One region of the Lysinibacillus sp. NPDC097162 genome, then DNA from elsewhere that is predicted to be linked to it. Evidence: riboswitches for the same ligand, from Rfam matches in the RefSeq annotation. Region 1 holds a riboswitch; each other region holds the start of a gene.
What was found. Region 1 has a riboswitch for cobalamin ahead of ACIQXW_RS07920 (hypothetical protein). Riboswitches for the same ligand answer to the same signal wherever they lie in the genome.

Region 1 (7,941 bases):
ATCCTTCTCACAATGGTGAACGATGCACACAGGAAATTACGGTGGAAATTGCAGAAGGGGCAAGATTAGAATGGCTACCTGAGGTGACCATTCCTTTTGAACAAGCGAAATTTCAAGTGGATACAACGATTCGCATGGCAAAAAGCTCTACATTAATATGGGGTGAAATTATTGCACCAGGTCGAGAAATGCGAGGAGAAATCTTTGATTATCAATCCTTCCAATCCAAATACAAAATCTTTGTTGAGGAAGCTCTAATTGCATTTGATTCATTCCATTTTAAACCTCAGGAAATGAACCTATCTACGATTGGTCTGTTAGAGAGGGCATATTATATCGGTTCGTTATGGATTGTATCTCCACAAGTTGAGAATCTCAATATTCGAGAATTACAGGAAATGATCCAACAGGAGAGTTCCATTCAGGCAAGTGTTACAAAACTAACAGATCATGCAATCCATTGTAGATGGCTTTCAAAAGAGCAGCGAACACTCCACAAAGAAATCAATCGCATGTTTGAACATGTGGCAACAATACTTTAAATTTCTGTGGTGATGAAGGAGATAGAGAATTGAAAAAGTTTTCAGTATTTATTTTATTATTCATACTTAGTCTTGCTGGCTGTAGTAATGAGTCTAATCAAGGCGAGGAAAAACAGCCATCCGCTGCTTCCTCTTCAAAAGCAAATGAGCTTATTTATGCATCTGAATCCGAATTTGCAGGGTTAAATCCAATTTTAGAGGAAACGAATTTAGATGCATTACTTTTTAGAGGTCTTATGCGTTTTGATGAACATAATGTACCAGTATATGATATTGCCAAAAGCGTTGACATATCGGATGACCTGTTAACTTATACGATCATGATTCGTGATGATGTGACATTTCATGATGGGCAAGTGTTAACAGTAGATGATGTAATGTTTACTATTAACAGTATTCTTGATGATGCGAATGGGTCTTATTTAAAGTCAGATTTTATCCATGTTAAAGCGATGCAAAAAGTAAATGACACAACGATGACAATCGAATTGGATGAACCATTTACGCCGATGTTAGATAAGTTAACAGTGCCAATTTTGCCGAAGCATGTCTTTGAAGGTCAAGAGATGAGAACGGCTACGTTTAACCAAGAACCTATTGGAGCTGGACCTTATATGGTGGAGCAATGGGATAAAGGGACAAGCTTAACGCTTAAAGCATATCCATCTTTCTTCGGAACAAAAGCATCCATTGAAAAAGTCATTTTTAAATTTATTCCTGATAGTAATGTTCGTGCATTACAACTAAAATCCGGTGAGGTAGATATTGCCTTACTTGATCCGAATCAGGTTGAAGAACTTTCAAAAGTAGAGCAGTTAAAAATGTATGAAGTTGAATCAGCAGATTATCGTGGCGTGTTATTTAATATGAAGTATCCACTTTGGAAGGATGTCAATGTTCGAAAAGCGGTAAGCTACGGTACAGATCGAGCTGGCATCGTCAAAGGTATTTTACATGGTTATGGTACAGAAGCATATTCGCCGCTACAAAAGCATGCCTATGTAAACGAAAATATTGAACATTATACTTTTGATGTTGAAAAAGCAAATGAATTATTAGAAAAATCAGGCTGGATATTAGCAGATGATGGATTCCGCTATAAAGACGGTAACAAACTCGCCTTTACTATTACGGCACCGATTACAGATACAGTTCGTGTCAATATGGCCAATTATGTCGCGCAAGGCTATAAAGAAATTGGGGCAGATGTTGAAGTAGCAGCACTTGATTGGAGCAATATCGTTATTGAAGAAACACAAGCGTTTATGGTTGGTTGGGGAAGTCCATATGATGCCGACCACCATACGTACAGTTTATTCTATTCTGACGAATCTAGCGTAACAAGTGCTGGCTACAATTATGGTAGCTATGCAAATGCGAAAGTAGATGCTTTGCTAGAAGAAGGAAGAACAACTGTCGATCCTGAAAAACGCAAGGAAGTCTATAAGGCATTACAAGAGGAGCTAGCAGAAGATCCACCGTTCGCTTATTTTGCCTATGTTGATGCTGTTTATGGCATTAATAAAAATATTAGTGGTGTTAAAGAGCGTATTTTAGGTCATCACGGCGCCGGCTTCTTATGGAATGTCGAGGAGTGGAAATGGAATGATCGCTAAGTGGATCGGGAAGCGAGTGATAATGGGGACAATTGTCCTCATTATCGTGAGCTTCCTCTCTTTTTTCATTATGCATGCTGCACCTGGCAATCCGGCGGCGGCTTATTATGGAGGCAATGCTCAAACATTAACAGTAGCTGAGCAAGAACGAATTGAAAAAGCGTTTGGCTTAGATAGGCCAGTCCTTCTTCAATATGGCACTTGGCTAGGTGAAGCGGTAAAAGGGAATTTAGGCTATTCTGCAAAAGAAGGTAGACCAGTAATAACGATTTTATTAGAACGTTTACCCAACACATTACAGCTGGTGGCACTCACGTTATTCATCGTTACAATTGTCTCTACTTGGCTAGGATTACGGGCAGGAATGAAAGAAGGTTCTTTATTGGATCGAGGATTATCCATCTTTAGTATTGCAAGTTCTGCGATTCCTCCATTTTGGCTAGGTATTGTCTGTATTATAATATTTTCGCTACAGCTTGGTTGGTTTCCTTCTTCAGGTATGAATGATGTGCGTGGCAATGGAGGTTGGCTTGATCGCTTAAACCATATTGTGCTCCCTTTAATCGTTTTAGTAATTTCTCATGTGGGCATATTCGCACGTTTTTTACAGGATAGTGTTAAGGCAGAGAATCGTAGTTATTATGTCCAAGTTGCGCGTGCAAATGGAGTACCAGACCGACAAATAAGAAACCTCATACTACGGAATTCTGTTATTCCGTATATCAATTATATTGGTGTGACGATTCCTTCATTCTTTGGTGGTTCCATAGTAGTTGAAACACTCTTTGGCTGGTCAGGTTTAGGATCACTGCTAGTGAAATCAGTGATGGTAAAGGATTTCCCAGTACTTATGGGAGCCATTCTGATTATTGGTGTTGTGGTGGTCATTTGCTTATTTGTAATCGACGTTTTAATGATTTGCATCAACCCTAGATTGAGAAGAGGGAAAATAGTATGAGAAAACGACGGAAGATGCCACTATTTTGGCTTGCACTTCTTTGCATAATTTTAGGAACAACCATCTTCTCCTCACTGTTGGCACCTTTTGAACCAAATGCAATGGATATGAATCAGATTTATGAAGCACCTAATCTTACACATTTACTCGGTACAGATCAGCTAGGCAGAGATGTTTTATCACGAATACTTGTTGGGGGAAAAGTGACACTTTTCATCGCCATTGTGTCAGTCGTAATTTCTAGCATTGTAGGCATTATTTACGGTGGTATAAGCGGTTTTGTTGGTGGTGCCGTCGATGTAATAATGATGCGCATTTTGGAGGCATTTTTAACGATTCCATCCTTGGTCATTGTGCTTGCCCTGCAAGCAATTATGCAAGGAAGTGTTTGGCGAATGGCCATGATTATCGGATTCACAGGCTGGTTTGTCACAGCTCGAATCGTGCGCTCAGAGTTTATTCGTTTAAAGGAAATGGAATTTGTTCAAATGGCTAAAATGTTCCGTACCCCATTGTGGAAAATATTATTTAGTCATTTATTACGTAATAGTTTGCCAGCCATCTTTGTCGTGACGATATTTAATTTTGCTGGTGCGATTTTTACCGAAGTGTCTTTAAGCTTTTTAGGCATCGGTGTGCCGCCAGCCATCCCGTCATGGGGGACGATGCTGTACACAGCGCAAAATGATTTACTCGTTGGTGCTTGGTGGATCGGCCTTTTTCCTGGGTTTATGATTTTTGTGACGATATTATGTGTGCAAGCAATCGGGAGCACTTTCAAACAAGGGGGAGAACGATCACATGTTTAAAATCGACAATTTAACTGTTCGAGTGAACGATAAAAATCTCATCCACAATATCTCGTTAACTGTGCCAAAAGGCCAAATTACAGCAGTTATTGGTGAAAGTGGGAGTGGGAAAAGCACAACCGTATCAGCTATTTTAGGAATGCTCCCGCCACAAGCTGAGACGACAGGGGCAGTGTACTTTAATGGGAAAAATATAATGGCGATGTCAAAAAAAGATAGGTTACTGTTACGGACAAAGCATATCTTTACTATTTTTCAAGATGCTACAAATAGCTTTTCTCCTACCCAAAAAATGAAACAACAATTGTATATGTTTACTGCCTTACGAATGGGTGAGGAGAAAGCAATGTTTCTGCCAAAAATGACCGCTATCTTAAAGGAATTAAATTTGACCGAAGATGTATTAGATTGCTATCCATTTGAGTTGTCAGGGGGTATGCTGCAACGTTGTATGCTTGCCTGTGCATTGTATAATAAGCCAGACATTTTGATAGCTGATGAACCAACTTCTGCACTAGATATGTTGCATCAACAACACTTTATTACATTACTAAAAAATCTACATGCTCAACTGGGAACAACTATTATATTGATTACTCATGATTTAGGGGTTGCAGTTTCACTAGCGGATACGATTGTTGTGATGAAAAATGGAGAGATTGTCGAGAAGGGGCAAGCGACAGAAATTTTTGAGCAACCAAAACATCCGTATACAAAACGGCTTGTCACAAATCATTTTTAGGAGGCGTTTTAGTTGCTTCGGGTAGAAAACGTAAATAAAAGCTATCGAACAGGACAGCAAGTGTTAGCAAATATAAACCTTACTGTAGGAGAAGGCGAAATCGTCGGACTTGTAGGAGAAAGTGGAAGCGGTAAAAGTACTTTAGCCAAAGTCATTATGCAGCTAGAATCACCTGATAAAGGGACCGTAATTTTTCAAAATCAACAAATCACAAAGAACAATCGGAAGTCCTTTTATGAAAAGTGCCAAATTATATTCCAAAATGCTAGTAATGCTTTAAACCCTATGTGGACGGTTAAGGAACTATTAAGGGAGCCATTGCAGCATCAGAAATTCGTGACGGACACCTATTTACAAACGATGCTCGAGAAGGTCAAGTTATCAAACGATGTATTACAATCTCTACCCTCTGAACTTAGTGGTGGGGAGAAGCAAAGAGTAAATTTATTACGCTCTATTCTAGTTGAACCAAAATTAATAGTATGTGATGAAATTGTTTCTAGCCTAGATCGTCTAATTCAGCGGGAAATTATCGATTTATTAATTTCGTTAAATAAAGAAAGAAACATGGCTATTTTATTTATTTCTCATGATTTAAAAGCAGTTTCATATTTAAGTGAACGGATTTATGTAATGAAAGCTGGCGAAATTGTCGATGAACAGTACAAGGAACAAGGTGCATTTAATTTCACCGATAGCTATGCTCAAAAGCTATTTCAAGCGATGGAAAGTGAATGATATTTGAAAATAATTAGCTTTGATCTGGATGGAAAAATATCCTTTTTACGAATGTACTCAAAACTATATTAATCTGTAAGTCCAAATAGATACCTTGTACTGTTCATTGACATTGAAATTCCATTACTTTACAATGTGATTTAATAGTATACTAGCGATACTATACATTTTATTAAAACTGAATAGCGTGTAGTAATAGGTGTAAATTGCGTGCAATTTACTGAAAAGGGAAGTCGGTGCAAGTCCGACACTGTCCCGCAACTGTAAATGTGAGCGTCTTTTCAAATACCACTGTCAAATGATGGGAAGGTGAAAAGAAGCGATGACCATAAGTCAGGAGACCTGCCTGTTACAAGTACACACCAATAACCTACGAGGAATAGGAGGTGGCATGTTGACAAAACAGAATGTTCTGTTCGTCACAGTACGTCAAACGATAAAAACCAAAGGATATAAAGGGATACGGCATCGAGCCAAATCTCTCCCATTGGTGCAATGTTTGATGTTACTTGATGAATGATAATGATTAGCCGGATGACGGATTTCCTCTTATTTAGCAGGAAATCCGTCTTTTTATGTAATCTAAACATTTGTTTTGAAAATATGTACGAAAAGAGGTGCACGTATGACGAAAATTCATGTTTGTACAACACAGGAAAAGCAATATGGAGATATGAAGATTTGTAAACTGCCGCGCATTGAAGTTGCCAAGCAGCCAAAAACGAGAATGGTCATTGAAGCACTTGTTGATCAGTTTTTAGCAACAGGACTTATTCGGAACGAACGTTTATTTAATCAAATTTTCTATAACAAAGGCATCATTTGGATTCAAAATGAGGTGTATGAAGGGTGCCTTTTTGCTAAAGCAAGTGTAGCGGATGAGCTGAAAACAAAAAAGAATGCCTTTATGATGTACATGCCAACAAATCCAATCGTATATGAGGTAAATGGTGAGCCGTATCATTTAATAACACGTATTGATTCGATTCGAGCTAAACCAAATTTAGATAGGCTTGATTTAGAGCCAAAGCCCATCTTAAGTGCTGCAAGAGTCAATGATTTACTATGCTCGATGGTTATGCGTTTCTATCACACCTATTTAGAAGAGTTGTCGTTAGTCGTTCATACAAATCAAGATAGTAATAAAATAGTACATTTAATAAAGTATGTAGAGTGTGAATACGCTCAATTTCTTCAAAGTGTTAAAGAATTAAATGACTATCATTTAAATTGGCATCCAAGAGGCAATGGTCATCAATTATTGCTCCAATTAATTGAGCAATTACAAATTTTAAAGAGTAAACCAGGTTCGGTTCTTGTTGATTTTTCGAATAGTAATGGTTACGTAATTGTGGAATCAGCGAATAACTTTGTTGCGAAAGCGAAAAAAGCTTTATAGGATTAATATAAAAGGCATCGAGATGTTCTCGATGCCTTCTGTCATTTTTTATGGATAACTTTTGAAATCGCCATAAAAACTGGCTGAATCGCCGATAAAACCTTTAAAATCGCCGATAAAAGTCGCTGAATCGCCGATAAAACCATTCAAATCGCCAATAAAACTTGCTAAATAACCGATAAACCTTCCCCAATCGCTGTTATGCTTTGGAAAGTGCGGTTTCTCGGATAATTACAAGCAATGCATGGCTTCTTTTGCCTCATACCAAGGAACTGAATAGCCCTTTCCTTTCGCACAAAAAATACTTGATGATGTATAGTCGGGATCTGCCTGTTTATTGTAATTGATTTGTGCAATTATTTCTTCACTATTATGGCATTTATCATAGCCATCAAATTGTAACGAAATTGACCCTTTGCCGTTTGTATAAGCAGCGAAAGTAGTACTATAATGCATAAATGTTGCAACAGGAACTCGTCCTGTTAATGTTACTTGTTCCTCTGTTAATAGAGGGTCATCAAAAGTACCATCTGCTTGCTGGATATCGTTCATCATACGACCGATAAAATCATTCGATGCTTTCAATTTAAAGCGATAATATGGTTCAAGCAATATATTTTCGGCTTGCTCCAGCCCTTGTCGAAGTGCACGGAAAGTTGCTTCGCGAAAATCGCCACCCTCTGTATGCTTGATATGAGCACGTCCTGTCAAAAGGGTGAAGCATACATCTGTCACTGGGGAGCCTGTTAAAACACCGTGATGCTCTCGTTCAAATAGATGTTTTTCAATTAGTCGTTGGTTTCCAACTGATAAATCATCAGCATGACAAGCGTTAACAAAAGTGTTACCAGTTCCACGAATATTAGGCTCCATTAACAGGTGTACCTCAGCATAATGTTTTAAAGGCTCGAAATGACCGTATCCTGTTACAGTTGTTACGATTGATTCCATATATAAGATTTTTGGCTCACCAAAAGTAACAGAAAGTGAAAAGCGATTTTTTAACACTTCAGCAAGTACTTCAAGTTGAATAACCCCCATAATATGTACATGGATTTCTTGGAATTTCTCATGCCAAACGACTCGTAACGATGGTTCCTCCGCTTCAAGTAAACGGAATACTTGTAAAACTTCTTT
Region 2 (7,941 bases), 980 kb from region 1:
TTTGCCGCTACTCTCATGGAAGTAACAGGGTAGATGACCATCGCATACCCCATTTTTTCAAACTCTTTAGCTGTATAATACGGTGTTTGACCAAATTCCGTCATATTCGCTAATAATGGTGCAGTTACTTCATTGGCAAAATGTTTAAACTCTTTTTCGTTTTGTAATGCTTCTGGAAAAATTGCATCAGCACCAGCTGCTATATACGCTTTTGCTCGTATGATAGCCTGTTCTAAACCTTCCACAGATCTTGCATCTGTCCGAGCAATAATGACTAAGGTAGGGGCTATTTGTTTAATGGTTTTAATTTTTTGTATCATGTCATCTTGAGATACAAGCATTTTTCCATTTAAATGGCCACATTTTTTCGGTAAATTTTGATCTTCCAGCTGCACCGCGGCAACTCCTGCTTCAACCATTTCACGAGCAGTTCGTGCGACATTTAATACACCACCAAAACCTGTATCAATATCCACAAGCATTGGGACATTAGTAGCTCGGATAATATTGCTTGCACAATGGGCTACTTCATTCGAATAAATCATTCCTAAATCAGGTAAGCCTCGACTCGCTGTATAAGCAGCTCCAGATAGATATAATGCCTCGAAGCCTGCTTTTTTAGCCATTAAACCTGCCATGGCATCATGCGCACCAGGTATTTGTAAAATATCTTTTCGAGCAATTAATGCTCGAAATTGCTCAGCCATTTGTTTTTGCGAAACAGTTTCATTGACAATCCACGCCATCTACCAATACCTCCCTTCTCTCGTTAAACAAATAAATTGACAAATTCGTTAACATCGCTATTTTCAACAAGCTCTTTATCAGAACAGATACGATTTATTTCGTTCAATTGTTTTTGAGAAAAATGTGTACTAATGTTTTGCTGAAATTTATCAATAATTTGAGGGAATGCTTCCTCACGACGGAAACGGTGCCCTAACGGGTATTCACATTCCACTAACTCAGACATTGAACCGTCTTTATAATAAACTTGCACAGCATTGGCTATCGAGCGTTTTTCAGGGTCTAGATAATCGATTGTATATTGTGATTTTTCTACGACGACCATTTTATTTCTCAAGTCATCAATTCGTGGATCTGCCGCTACGTTATCCTCATAATGGTCTGCCGTAATATCACCATAGATAAGTCCAATTGCTGTAATGTATTGAATGCAGTGATCACGGTCTGCTGGATTATTAAGAGGTCCCTCCTTATCAATAATTCGTATCGCGGATTCATGTGTTGTAATTTGAATGCGCTCAATGTCATGTAAACGATTTTTCACTTCATGATGTAAATGCACGGCACATTCTGCAGCAGTTTGCGCATGAAATTCAGCTGGAAAAGAAACTTTAAATAGAACATTTTCCATCACATAAGAATCCAGTGTTCTTGCAAGCTTTAAGTCTTGTTTATTGAAGAGTACATCTTGAAAGCCCCAGCCAGGCGCAGATAATGCTGTCGCATACCCCATTTCCCCTTTCACAGCCATCATCGCTAGTTGGACTGCCCTACTTGTTGCATCTCCCGCTGCCCATGATTTTCTAGAGCCTGTATTCGGTGCATGGCGGTATGTTCGTAAGCTTGAATTATCAATCCAAGCATTTGATAAAGCATTAATCATTTCTTCACGAGTTCCTCCTAATGCTTTGGTAACTACCGCTGTCGATGCAATTTTGACAAATAAAACATGATCCAATCCAACACGATTCAGACTATTCTCCAATGCGAGTATCCCTTGAATTTCATGGGCTTTTATCATCATTTCTAATACTTCTTTGATTTTAAGTGGCTCTTTCCCTTCGGCAATTCGTGTACGACTCAAATAATCTGCCACTGCTAATATGCCACCTAAATTATCAGAAGGATGTCCCCATTCTGCAGCAAGCCATGTGTCATTGTAATCTAACCAGCGAATCATACATCCTATATTGAAGGCCCCTCTTACGGGATCGAGAACATAAGAAGTTCCTGGAACACGTGTACCATTTGGAACGACAGTGCCAGCAACTACTGGTCCAAGGAGTTTTGTACATTCTGGGTACTGTAAGGCCAAAATGCCGCAACCTAAAGTATCTAATAAAACATAGCGAGCCGTTTCATAAGCTTCTTCACTTGTAATCGTAGTATTTAATACATAATCAGCAATATCCGTAAGTAATTGATCTGTCTTAGATATGTCATTTGTTTTAATCATCTATATCTTCCTTTCAAGTCATGAATTTGATATACTAGTATACTGATGGGCATTGGTCAGAATACCCATCAGTTCTATGGCGAGTTGTTAATACTTGACTATACCGACAATTCTTCAAGGTTATGACGCTCGCCAATATAATGAACACGAGGTCTAAATAATCGATTATTATCATGCTGTTCAATCACATGAGCACACAGGCCAATCGTTCGTGAACCGAAAAAGATAGGTGTATAGATTTCAATAGGCAAGCCTAGCATGTAGTATACTGGTGCTGCATAATAATCTAAATTTGGATATAATCCTTTTTCCTGTACCATCACTTTTTCGCCAGCTTCACACATGTGATATAAACGGTCATCACCTTGCTCCAAACATAATTTATACAAAGCCTCTTTCATTATTTGTGCTCTTGGGTCCATCTTTTTCATATAGACACGGTGACCAAAGCCCATAATTTTTTCTTTATTTTGTAGTTTACTTTTTAGTAAGTTTTCAAAGCCTTCTACTGTTTTAGCTTCAAGCAGCATATACATCACTGCTTCATTTGCCCCACCATGCAAATTCCCTTTCAATGAAGCGACAGCTCCCGTTAAGGCACCATACAAATCTGATTGCGTAGAGGCGATAACACGAGCCGTAAACGTTGAATTCGGCATCTCATGTTCGCTATATAACACGAGCGACTGATCAAAAATCTCCTCTTCTAACGCCGTTGGTTTTCTGCCAGTAATCATGTAATAAAAATTGGCACTATAAGAAAGTTCGCTATCTGGCTTGACCACATCTTGGCCGTTTAAGACGCGATAGCTATTCGCGACGATGTTAGGCATACCGCCTAAAAGTCTATAAGCCCGCGTCAAATTCATTTCAGTCGAACGATCATTGATGTGCTGATCATAGCCTGCTAGAACAGAGATTCCAGTTCTTAACCCATCCATTGCATGTGTTCCATTAGGCAAGAGTTTAAAAATTTGAAAGATATCTTGTGGTACCTGATAGTAGGATTTCAACCTATCCTGCAAATCAGCCTGTTGCCCGGTAGTTGGTATTTCTCCATGCAACAATAAATGGACAATGTCTAAATACGAATACCTTTGTGATAACGCAATTAAGTCATAGCCTCGTATTACAATTTGACTCCCGATAGTGTCTAAAAATGATAGCTTTGTTTCAGCAGCAATAATTCCATCAAGACCTGGTGAATACGTTAACTCCATCAATGACAGCCCCTTTGTTTAATTATTCTTGTAAGCGTTACCATTCGTGCACAAAAGAACAACAAAAAAACAACTTCTACCCCTTTAGAAGTTGTTAACCGACAAAAGCATGACAGCCCAAAAAAACTGTGAATTTACAGTTGAATTCACAAAAATCATGCAGTAGCTAACACCTCCCTATCCTCGTAGGTAAATTGATGCGTTATTCAGTGGCAGGTCTCCTGACTTATGATCAACGTTAAATAACCCCTTCCCATTTTGACAATCAAAACAGTGGTATTGTTATGTAACTCCTAAATACAGTTGCGGGACAGTGTTGGAATCTCACCAACTTCCCTTTTAATCAAATGAAAAAATTCATTTAAACCACCAAAATTTAGCATATTCAATTTGTCTTTCAACCTTAACATAGAGACTTATAAACAATCAATATAGCTAAAATTCAGAAAAAACAAATAATGGAAAGCTATTTTCCATCATTAATGAACTATTTTTCTTTTTTCAGCACTATTCCGTATAAAAAAGTTTTAAAAACACCTTTACTGATTCTATTATCTTCATAGATGCCCATTATTCTAGCACCCATTGTTTTTTTCCCGATATCTCTTCTTAAAAATGCCTCTCATACAATCTTGTCTACAGCCTTCTATATGAATTTTTCTTTTTTCTTTAAACAAATAATCATACAGCTATAGATGTCCTTAGCCGTTTTTCCTTCTATTTAATATCACCTAACCTTTAAACCGAAAAAGCCATCTGACATTAATTAAAAATTAACATCAGATGGCTTCTTATCGTCTTTGTTAGAAGTCTAGTCGATTGTGGAACAGATTGTGCACTTAAAGCAAGTAACACACTTTTAGTTGCTATTCTCTTAATATTTTGCCGCTTCAGAAGATGGATTTAAAATGTCTTTTACTTGGTCTTCTGTTACTTCATAATTGTAGAATTTAGCGTAGTAATTTTGAATTTCTTCGGTCATATTATAGTCAAATATTTCTGGATGGTTGTGCTGCGCCATCCATTTTAACATAAGGGGTGCATCTCCATTCGGTGGATACCAGCGATAAATACCAAGTGGCACTTTGTACACTTGTTTGTTTTTTACTGCTTTTATCTGACTCCAATCTTGTCCACTAATCGTGTTATTGATTAAATCTATTGGCTGTGTTTCGGTAAAGTTCGTAATGTAGATAATTTCTGGATCCCAATTATATATTTGTTCCATATTAACTGCTTTAATGCCTTGAATATCCTTTTCTGCTACATCGATACCACCCGTAGCTTTAATCCATCGATTGCCATGCATATTCGAGCCTGCTACCGATATTTCTTTATCGTTATGGTATTGAAGAATCATTACTTTAGGCATATCTTCTTTTTGTACATTTGCTAGTTTTTCATTTATTTCTTGTTGATTCTTTTTACCTTCTTGAATGATTTGGTCAGGTCGATCCGTTGTGCCTGTAATTTCACCAGTTAATGTTAACCATCGGTTCAAAATTTCTAATGGATCATCAGAATCTGTTGTTGCTTTCAGTGCTACTGTCGGAACCCCTGCTTCTTCTAATTTATTAATGGATTTTTCATCCGAAGCAATTTCAAAATAGACTTCAGGATTAACCTTCATCAATTCTTCAATATTCACTTCCCCATTTTGAATAAAAGAGGTATCTGCTTTTAATACATCAGGTGAAATATCTTTTAAGATGGAATGAGAAGCTGCATTATATGAGTTTGGATGCATCCCAACAATCTCTTTTGTTGAATTAGTGGCAATATACCAAGTAGAGAAATATGGTAAAATACCTCCTACTACAACACGATCAGGATTCAATGGGATTGTTACATCTCGATTTAGCTCGTCCTTAATAATCGTCTCTTCTGTCGTTTCCATTGTTTCATTTGATGTAGCTTTATGTGCGTTGTCTGACTGATTACATCCAACTAATAACACAGAAATTGCTAAAGCTGATAATGGGTATTTCCAATGCATTTGTTAAACACTCCTAAAATAATTTAATTGATAATGATTATCAATATCAATTAATACTTTACATGATATTAGCACGATGAGTCAACACTTTTCGACAATTATTTTAATATTCATGCCAAAACATAAATATTTATTCAGTCCATATTGCTAATGGCAAACAAGAAAAAGCCCACTTGGGTGATGGATGAGTGTCAAAGACATGTACTCATAATCACGCAGTAGGGCACTATTTAATCACGATAATTATCTTCTTAACACTACATACTCGAGGAGACTTGGTCCCCTCGAGTGAAATTGATGCATCGTTTACTTTCACTTCAATCCGTTTGCACTTATGAACGAAGTTGTGATGCTGTTGGAATAAATGACTCGACAATGGCAGCTAAAGCTTGAATGGTATCATAGCTATCACCTGGAAACTCCGATTGGGCAAATTCTACTTGAAGTTCCTCACATAATCTATGACATTCATATCCGACTTCAAAATAGGACTCAATATCCGCTGAAAGGGAAAGGAGCTCACAAGTGACGATACCTTGAGCACCCTCGCCTTGTAATGAATTAATTTTATCTTTTACATTTGGACCTAGCCAGTCACCTTTCCCATGACCGCTTCGATATGTAATATGCCAGTTATCAATTTGAACTGCTTTTGAAATGGCTTCGGCTAATTCGGCAAACTGACGTACATAGTTTTCGTTTTTTTCGGGATCAATTGGTTGACTATGGACGGTATATAAAACATGCGTCTGTGCTCGTTTTTCAACTGGAATCCATTCAAATGCACGTTGAACACGATCTTTATATACAGCAAGTAATTCATCGTTTAAATGCCAATTTTTCGCATGAATGACCTTAACGTCATGAGAAGCTAATAACGTACTAACTTCATCATGAAACGCTGCAGCACCTGTAGACATAATCGGATTTACAGGTAGCGTAATAAAGGTTGTAATACCATCTTCAAGCATTGTGTCAACAACATCTGGAATATAAGGTTCTGTATGTTTGTATGCATTATATACTTTTACAGGCTGTGTTAAGCGATTCTGTAAAGAATGTTCCAGCCCTTTAGCAATACGCCCCGTATTTGCTGCTAATGGATCAACACCGCCTAATTTTTTAAATTGTGCCGTAACGTTTTCAATCACATGAGGTGGTGGTGTTTTACCTTTCATTATATGTGTAAAATAAGGTGTTACATCGTCTAAAGATTTCGGTGCGCCATAAGCGTAATAAATTATACCAATCATATTTTAAATCTCCTTTTCTTCATTATAATAAGTTAATTTTTATGGGTGTTGTAGTCGCTTCATATTTCTTCCCGAAACATGAGCTTTCATCATTTGCAAGAACTTGAGCACAATTTTACTGGGGTAAAGATTGGATTTCCATCTTGCATATAAATTTCAGCATCAATTTCAAAAATTGTTTGAAACATTTCTTTACATAATACACAATGTGGTGAATCGTCGTAATGTATTTTTCCTTTCTTTAGTACAATCAGCCGTTCACTATTTTGTGCAGCTTGGTTAATATCATGTAACACCATAATAACGGTCATATTGTATTTATGATTTAACTCTTTTACAAGCTCCATCACTTCTAATTGATGTGCAATATCTAGATATGTTGTTGGTTCATCTAGCAGTAACACTTTAGGATGCTGTGCTACAGTCATTGCAATCCAAGCACGTTGCCGTTCACCTCCAGACATCGAAGGCAGTACACGATTTTGCAAGTCTTTCAATCCAGTTACATCAATCGCCCAATCGACAATTTCTTTATCCTCTTTTGACAGGACCGTCTTCCCTCCGCTATGCGGATGACGCCCAAACTCTACTAACTCGCGCACTGTTAAATCTAATTGATGACTATTCATTTGCGGGAGCATCGTTAGTGTTTTAGCCACTTCTTTCGACTTCATTTCATGAATGTTTCGTTCATCTAAAAATACTGTACCACTATTTGGTTTTAAAAGACGTGAAATCACACGTAATAATGTTGATTTCCCCGAGCCATTTGGACCTATTAAACTAACAACTTCTCCTTCATTGATCTTCAAGGTAATATCATCTAACTTGAACTTGGTGAACTCATGTTGATATTGAATGTGCTCAGTTCGTAGCAATGGAATTCCCCTTTCTATGAATTAAATAAAGGAAATACGGCCCACCAATAAATGCTAGTAAAATGCCAACAGGAAACTCAATAGGATCAAATACTGTTCTCGCAATTGTATCAGCGAAAACAACAAGTAAGCCACCAGCTAAAGCTGAAGTAGGTAGTAAATATTTATGATCTCCACCGATAATTAGTCGTAAAATATGCGGTACAACCAAACCGACAAACCCAATTAATCCGGCAACACTTACTGCTATTCCTGCTAATAGCGTACTTAATGCAATTAAAAAGAATCGACTTCGTTCAACATTGTGCCCTAAAAGGCTTGCCATTTCATCTCCTAGACGCATAATACGAATATGTTTAATTGCATAAAAGGATAATACAATTGCTACAAG
Region 3 (7,941 bases), 490 kb from region 1:
TCTTGCACTTGTTTGATTGTTAAGTCACTTAAGGATGGCTGTGCGATTTGTTGCGCAGCATTCAATACTAGCAGGTCCAATCCGCCAAAAGCTTCCACTGTTTTTGTAACAATCTCTGTCGCTGTACCATCTTCCCGCAAGTCATACGGTAGAAGCAATGCTTTTCCTCCAGCTTTTTCTATTAACTCTTTAACTTCGTTGGCATCCCTCTCTTCACCAGGGAAGAATTGGATCGCCACATTTGCTCCTTCGCGTGCATAGGCAATGGCGACGGCACGGCCAATCCCAGAATCGCCTCCGGTAATCAAGGCATTGCGCCCTTCCAGGCGATTGTATCCTTTATATGATTCTTCACCACAGTCAGGTTTGGGTTTCATTTCATTCTGTAGTGCTGGAGTATCCTGTTCTTGATCCGGGAATTTTTCCGTATGAAATTTCTTACGTGGGTCGGTTAGATGTGAGTTTCCCATCAAAAATCATCTCCTATTTTGTTTAATTAGTAAATCGCAAGGATAAAAAAGTTCCACAAGGCTTTTTCGAGCTTGCACTAACTTTATCCTGTTACATATTTTGAATACCCCGTGGTATTTACTTTAAACAGCTTCAGATTTATTACCTACTTGAAACCCAACTATTAAATATGAAATACGGTGATTCACATCATTCCCAAACTCTACAAATACCTCTATTACATAAATATCCAATAATGGCTTTAAAACGTATTCAAGTATATTGCCCTTTAATGAAAAAGAGCGCTGATTCTTGTAATCGCGCTCGAATGTTGAATATTAAGTTTGTGATTTCTACCTACTGCCTGCTAACCTGTCTCTATTTAAATATAAAACAACTGTTCCATGACTAAAAGGAAACACTTAGTTACTAATTATATTAATAATTTTCTGTTGTGCATCTTTGGCTTCAGGGGTTGGCATAACAACAAACACATGAATCATTTGAGGATAAACAAAAGTATTGATTTCAATTCCTTGTTCTGTTAGTTTTTCATCAAATATCATGCCATCTGGATATAAAGCCTCGTGTGTTCCAATAAAATGAGTGATCTTCCCAAGTCCTTTAAAGTCACCGTAAATTGGGCTAATTAATGGGTCAGTTACACTTTTATCAGCTGCCCATATCTTTGTAATTACTTCCATTCCTTCACGAGCTAACAGAGGATCCTTTTCATCATATTCAGGTATAAGAGGATTGCCCAAACTCATATCAACACATGCAGATAATAAAATAATATCTTTCGGTTGAGGTAGATTTTCCATCTTTAAAAGATGGGCCAGACCAAGTGAGATATTTCCGCCAGCCGAATCGCCCATGATAGTCAATTGATTAATACTTTCAACAGTTTCAAGAATTTCTTTATATAGGTTGAGGATTTTCGGATAGGTATCCTTATAGTTAAAATGAGGTACTTTAGGATAAATAGGAGCAATAATTTTTGCATCTAAAGATTGTGCCATATTATCCATGAACAACCAGTGTAAATTTAAAGGTTGACTCGTCCAAGCACCTCCGTGTATATAAAGAATAACTTTTTGTTTCGAGGACTTTTGGTCATTTAATGTAAAGACTTGCATGCCCTCGAATGTTCGCTCCTGCACATCACTTAAAAATGTAACATCATCCCCAATAATATAGGGCTTAGTATTTTCAGTTCCCCTTTGTTTAAGGAAATTTTCGGTGTTTTCAATACTAGAAAAACTTTTTTTATTACCTTGCAAAGTTATCCATTTTTCAAATTGAATACTTTCTTCAGAACGTTCTCCATTATAAATTTCTACACTCATTTTTATTTCTCTCCTTTAAACTTTTTATTGTTTTCATCCTGTTTCATAACACGAAATGATTTGAGATCACCATGTTTTCTTTATCTGAAGTCTTTGTTGGATCGAAGGTCTTGTGTAGATGGTATTCAATTCAATGGCCCATTAGTTGAAGTTTCATTACCCATCTTGTCAATGCAATTGTATCACACCTTTTTTACTAATTATTGGACTTTATTACAAATTATCAGACTTTATTACATATGATTAATTTTAATTTATTATCTACAGAAATACTTATACAAAATAACGTTCCCCGATGAAAGTTTGGAGCACATGAAAAAGCCACGAATGTTGTACCATCAACGTTTCGTGGCTTTACTTGGGAACATTATTTATAGAAGTTTTTATGCACATTCTCCAAAATTCAGTCATAGCAATGCTTTCGTTGTATTTGGAACGATGTTGCACTATCGAGGGTTATACATATTTCTGAATGTTGTAAATCCGCATTTTTTGACGATATCCCTACTATAGGTTTTAGTTTATAGAATAAAACTTTAATCCTTTTTCGAAAAGACTTCAAGCGCCGTTTACCTATAATAGATTAAGTATCCCTATGTTTTCATTTCTATTATTTTTCTGTTTGATCTTGCTTCTTTTTTAAATACTCTGCACGTATTTTTTCAATTTGCTGCTTTTTATCAAATTTGGCAGGCTTGTTTTTTTCATGATACTTTGCCACAGCTACCTTACCTTTAGTATCCAATTGATATTTCCCCACTTTGTTCACCTACTTTTCTTATCATTAAAGAAGAATCTATTCACCAAATATAATATACCTTATTTTACTGAAGTAAACCTTATTAGTGTACTACAAACCTTGCATATATCCGTAAAAACATTCAAAACTTCGTAAAGTGATTTATTGCCGAATGGTCATTTATAATCCTTATCTTTACAACATTGATTTTGCTGATTCATTTTAAAATTTTCAGTTAACATACTAAGATTACTTTTAATTAATTTTCTAAACAAGACCGTCCTGTCCTATATACAGACAAAACCCCCTGAGCATTTTCGTCTCTCAGGGGATTTAGTAACTCAACGTTTTCTATTCCTATATTTTTTTATTTACAATCAATAGGTGGATTGCTGTACTTGTTGACGTAATGTTTTGGCAGCAGCAACCATATGAGCGAGCGCTGCAACTGTTTCAGGTTCTTTTCTCGTTTTCAAACCACAATCTGGATTGATCCAAAATTGATTTGTCGATAATACTTGTAGGCTATCCTGCATGATACTTAACATTTCTTGTTCGCTCGGCACACGAGGACTATGAATATCATAAACACCTAATCCAATCCCTTTTTTATATGGGTTTATTTGCAGTGATGCAATTAGCTCTCCATGACTGCGTGACGTCTCTATAGATATAACGTCGGCATCCAATGCACTAATTGGTTCAATAAAATCATTGAACTCACAGTAACACATATGTGTATGAATTTGTGTTTCATCCTTTACACTAGCCGTAGCGAGCTTAAAAGCATTCACTGTCCAATCTAAATATGCGCCCCAATGTTCTTTGCGTAAAGGCAAGCCTTCACGCAATGCAGGTTCATCGACTTGAATAATAGAAATGCCAGCCGCTTCTAATGCTTCAACCTCTTTCCTTAGTGCAAGTGCAATTTGATAGGTCACATCTTTTCGAGCGATATCGTCACGTACAAATGACCAGTTCAAAATCGTAACAGGACCTGTTAACATCCCTTTCACATATCGATTTGTTAAACTTTGTGCATAGACAGTTTCTTTCACTGTCATCGGCGCTTCCCATGCAACATCACCGTAAATAATCGGTGGTTTTACACAACGAGAGCCGTACGAAACGACCCAAGCTTTTTCTGTAAAAGCGAAGCCTGTTAGCTTTTCACCAAAGTATTCCACCATATCCGTACGCTCGAATTCACCATGCACGAGTACATCAATATCTAAATCTTCTTGAATGGCAATCCATCGTTTCGTTTCTTGTGCGACAAAGTCAGCATATGCTTCATCTGAAAGCTGTTTTTTACGCCATGCATTACGTGTGCGCTTCACTTCATCAGATTGAGGGAAGCTACCAATCGTAGTCGTTGGAAATAGTGGTAGCTGCAGTGAACGTTGTTGTATAATCTGACGCGCATTAAAATCATTTTGACGTTCAAAATCCTCTGTCGACACCGTTTGTACTTCTTGTTGAACAGCCTGATTATTTCGTACGGGGTGTTTTTTTAATGCTTCAATTGCCTTCATGCTCTCAGAGATAGTATGATTGGACGTATGATTTTTTTCTTTTAAATACTTAGCCACCTCTGATATTTCTGCTAATTTTTCATCAGCAAATGCAAGCGCATTTTTTAAGACAGGCTCTAATTTTGTTTCAAGTGCGGTCGAAATCGGCACATGCTGTAAGCTACATGACGATTGAACCCACAGCTCTTGTGCACTAGTCAGCTGTTTAATTGCCCTAACTGTTGTACTTACCTCTGCTAAATTTGCCCTCCAAATATCTCGTCCATTAACAATTCCTATCGCCAATACTTTATCATGTGGAAAGCCAAATTGACGTAGCGCCTCCATATTTTTCGTATAGCCATGAACAAAATCTAAGCCAAATCCTTGTACAGGGAGTTCAATTAGTGTGTTATAAGCTGATAACGATTCAAAATAGGTTTGTAACATAATATTAGCCTCTGGTACAGCGGCTGCTAATTGTGTATATATTTCTTGCACAAGTTTTACCTCTGCCTCATCTAATGATGTGACTAATGCAGGCTCCTCTAATTGAATCCAGTCAGCACCCGCTGTTACTAGCTCTTGAATAATCTGCGCATACAGTGGTAGTAGTGCTAAAATAAACGCAACTTGTGTTACTTTATCGTAACCTTTTGTTAGCTTGCAAAATGTATATGGCCCGATTAGCGTTGGCTTTGCAGTAATGCCATATACTTCTTTAACCTCAAGGAAATCTGCAAGTATTTTATTGTCTGTTAGTTGCAGAGCTTGACCTTCATATTCAGGGACAATGTAATGATAATTTGTATTAAACCATTTTGTCATTTCACTCGCAACAGCTTCTTTATTTCCACGTGCTACCGCGAAATACGTTTGTAAGTCAATCTTTCCACCTTGCCAGCCGAAGCGCTTTGGCACTAAGCCAAACATCATCGCTGTATCAAGCATTCTGTCATATAGTGTGAAATCCCCAACTGTGACAATATCTATACCGCTACGAAGCTGCTTGTCGATACGTGCAAGACGAATTTCTTTAATTTTTTGTAAGAAATCTTCTTCTGTAAGATCATTTCTCCAAAATGCCTCTAATGCCTTTTTCCATTCACGGTCTTCCCCTATGTATGGGTAGCCTATTACAGTCGTTGTATACGTCATATTCCTTCTCTCCTCTGGTTTAAAATAAAAAAACCATCTTCCTTTTTAGGAAAATGGTAGTTATTGTCTATCTAAATTAGCTATGACGAGGCGATACGATAATATATTAATTATCGTATATATTCGTTAGTCGCACAGTGCCGATTCGGTCACATCTCACCACCTATTTCCACGTAGGTTATTTGGTGTGTACTAGACATTGGCAGGTCTCCTGGCTTCTCATCAACACGCCTCACAGCCTTCCCAGTTCCCCAGTGGCATATGTGATTTGCTCCGATTTACAGTTGCGGGACAGCGTCGGATTTACACCGACTTCCCTTTTAAGCCAAACTTTCATTTGGCACCAACTCTTACACAATATTCAATTATGTTTCCTACTATAACATATATTTTTCTGAAAAGTATAACTTTTGTGAAGATATAGTAGTTTTTCTGTACAAAGTTACACTTTGAGTAATTTTTAAAGACTAATTGACAACATAATAATAAAACAATCTACTAATCAGAAAAGGTATTTTAAGTAATTTGTAGAAATATATAGTTATATGAAGAATGAGTGAGGAGGATTACTATGATTATCGGATTACATCACGTACAATTAACGATTCCAAAAGGTACCGAGGAGCAAGGGAAAGTTTTTTATTGCCATGTGTTAGGGCTCAAAGAAATAGAGAAACCACAATCTCTTAAAGGGCGTGGTGGATTTTGGCTACAAGTTGGTCATCACGAAGTACATGTTGGCACAGAAGACGGCTTTGATCGACTAACAACGAAAGCGCATATTGCCTATCAAGTAGAGGATGTAGCATATTGGAAAAAAGTATTAACAGAGCATCATATCGAAATCCTTGATTCTGTTCCAATTCCTAATTTTGAGCGCTTTGAATTTAGAGACCCTTTTGGTAATCGAGTAGAAATTATTCAGCCGATTTAAATTTTTAAAAAGCAGCCTTCAATGGCAGCTTTTTTATTTACAGTTTAAAGTGTTGAACCTCTTTGTTTAAATTCTCTGCCATCGAAAAAAATTCCTATACCTACGTGCTTTTATAAGTACTCTTCGACTCATAAAGTTATTTTTATATCATTCCTTACCCTTATTTTATTTCTCTATTAGCACATTGCCTAGCATTGTTTCTAGGAGTAACAATGCATAGTTACTAGCGTTTTTTGTATGCACTATTTATCAAACTGAAACATTTGTAATGAAACTGTAAATTCAAGCGATAAAGCCTTATATATCAAGGTTTTTACATAAAGTGCGGCTTCCTGTGGAAACATTTACCTCACAGAACCCCTACTTTTTCATGCTACGATTATTGCAACAGCAAGCAAACAGATATGAATTTACTGCTCGCTTACAGGAGGTAAAAACAGCATGAAAAAACAATTTTTAAAAACTACACTAGCATTATCGATTGGATTTAGCTCATTCGGAATCGTTCAAGCATCCATTGAACCAATCAAAGTTGAGGCTGCAACGACAAATGCACAACATAATGACAAAGCTGTCGCAGCAAAGGCTGAGCAACTTATTCAAACAGGAAAAAGTTTAATTGGTAAGGCTACATATAGTAATTCAGTTTACAAGTCTACATATCCTTACAAGTTTTCTTGTGCTTCATTTATTATGTATATTTTTGAACAGAATGGAGTAGATATTGGGACTTATAATGAAAATTATATGATCCAGCAAGGGACATTTGTTCCTAAAAGCCAATTGCAAAAAGGCGACTTAGTATTCTTTAAAAGTAAAAAAACGGGCACAGACCCCGATCATGTAGGTATGTACATTGGAAATAACAAAATTATTCATATGGCTGATTCCAAGCAAAATATCGTCATTTCGGATATGAGTAGTAAGCCTTATTACACTGACAACTACGTATCTGCACGAAGAGTATTACCAACATTACTATCGGCTAACCCTGCGACGAAAGGCGATACAGTTGTTGAAAATGCATTTACTTATAAAAATAAAGTAACAATAAGCTCATTAAATAAAGAACAAAGCTTACAATTTACAGCCCCTGGTTTCGTTGAATATGTTTATCGTAAGAGCGGTGTAAAACTTGGCGCAACAACTCTAAAAGAACAAATGGCTAAAGGAACTACGGTATCACGTGCCAATTTAAAAAAGGGCGACTTAGTGTTCTTTAATAGTGTAAAAGGGTCAAAAAACCCTTCCCTTGTAGGTATCTATGCTGGAGATCAGCGTATCATCGTTCCAACTTCAAATGGTGTTACTACTAGAGTACTCTTTGTTGATTACTATAAAGAGCATTATTTAACAGCAAAACGCGTATTTTAAGATAATCAGCTGCTATTTGACAGCACGACGTATTATCTTCACTCTATAAAAATAATAAAACATAGCATACAAGCAGTGTAATTACCACGCTTTGTATGCTATGTTTTTGATATAATAAGCGGAACCTTACAACATAAGGATTCTTTCGCATAAAGTAACTACTGATGAGTAGTCGCTAGTACGGCCTTACAAAAGGCTATTTTTCCTTTAATTGATTAGCAAATTCAATCATGGATCGACTAGACATAGGGCCCTTTATTAATACAATAGTATCTTTATCAAGTTTTGGTTTAAGTATTTCTAGTACACCTGTGACATCTTTAAATATATGAACTTCAGCAGTTGTTCCATCTTTTTTTGCTTGAGCTGCTATATCTTCAGCTCTTTTTCCAATCGTAATAAGCATTTGAACATCTCTCTGTG

Region 2: it holds a riboswitch for cobalamin, as region 1 does, so the genes downstream of both, mmgD (citrate synthase) here and ACIQXW_RS07920 (hypothetical protein) in region 1, are expected to answer to the same signal.
Region 3: it holds a riboswitch for cobalamin, as region 1 does, so the genes downstream of both, metE (5-methyltetrahydropteroyltriglutamate--homocysteine S-methyltransferase) here and ACIQXW_RS07920 (hypothetical protein) in region 1, are expected to answer to the same signal.

What each region holds. Positions count from the first base shown of each region.
Region 1 is NZ_JBIWDT010000001.1:1,583,026-1,590,966, reverse strand. Features, by position in the region: gene ACIQXW_RS07950 (urease accessory protein UreD) at 1-542, shown strand, start outside; gene ACIQXW_RS07945 (ABC transporter substrate-binding protein) at 572-2,158, shown strand; gene ACIQXW_RS07940 (ABC transporter permease) at 2,148-3,116, shown strand; gene ACIQXW_RS07935 (ABC transporter permease) at 3,113-3,925, shown strand; gene ACIQXW_RS07930 (ATP-binding cassette domain-containing protein) at 3,918-4,667, shown strand; gene ACIQXW_RS07925 (ABC transporter ATP-binding protein) at 4,680-5,405, shown strand; cobalamin riboswitch at 5,586-5,769, shown strand; gene ACIQXW_RS07920 (hypothetical protein) at 6,031-6,804, shown strand; gene ACIQXW_RS07915 (GTP-binding protein) at 7,036-7,941, opposite strand, start outside.
Region 2 is NZ_JBIWDT010000001.1:604,702-612,642, reverse strand. Features, by position in the region: gene prpB (methylisocitrate lyase) at 1-746, opposite strand, end outside; gene prpD (2-methylcitrate dehydratase) at 770-2,203, opposite strand; gene mmgD (citrate synthase) at 2,302-3,423, opposite strand; cobalamin riboswitch at 3,618-3,809, opposite strand; gene ACIQXW_RS02910 (ABC transporter substrate-binding protein) at 4,298-5,419, opposite strand; gene ACIQXW_RS02905 (ferrochelatase) at 5,752-6,672, opposite strand; gene ACIQXW_RS02900 (ABC transporter ATP-binding protein) at 6,762-7,550, opposite strand; gene ACIQXW_RS02895 (FecCD family ABC transporter permease) at 7,537-7,941, opposite strand, start outside.
Region 3 is NZ_JBIWDT010000001.1:1,091,639-1,099,579, reverse strand. Features, by position in the region: gene ACIQXW_RS05345 (SDR family oxidoreductase) at 1-470, opposite strand, end outside; gene ACIQXW_RS05340 (alpha/beta hydrolase fold domain-containing protein) at 873-1,799, opposite strand; gene ACIQXW_RS05335 (hypothetical protein) at 2,410-2,559, opposite strand; gene metE (5-methyltetrahydropteroyltriglutamate--homocysteine S-methyltransferase) at 2,916-5,210, opposite strand; cobalamin riboswitch at 5,395-5,573, opposite strand; gene ACIQXW_RS05325 (VOC family protein) at 5,782-6,144, shown strand; gene ACIQXW_RS05320 (C40 family peptidase) at 6,586-7,518, shown strand; gene ACIQXW_RS05315 (UDP-N-acetylmuramoyl-tripeptide--D-alanyl-D-alanine ligase) at 7,715-7,941, opposite strand, start outside.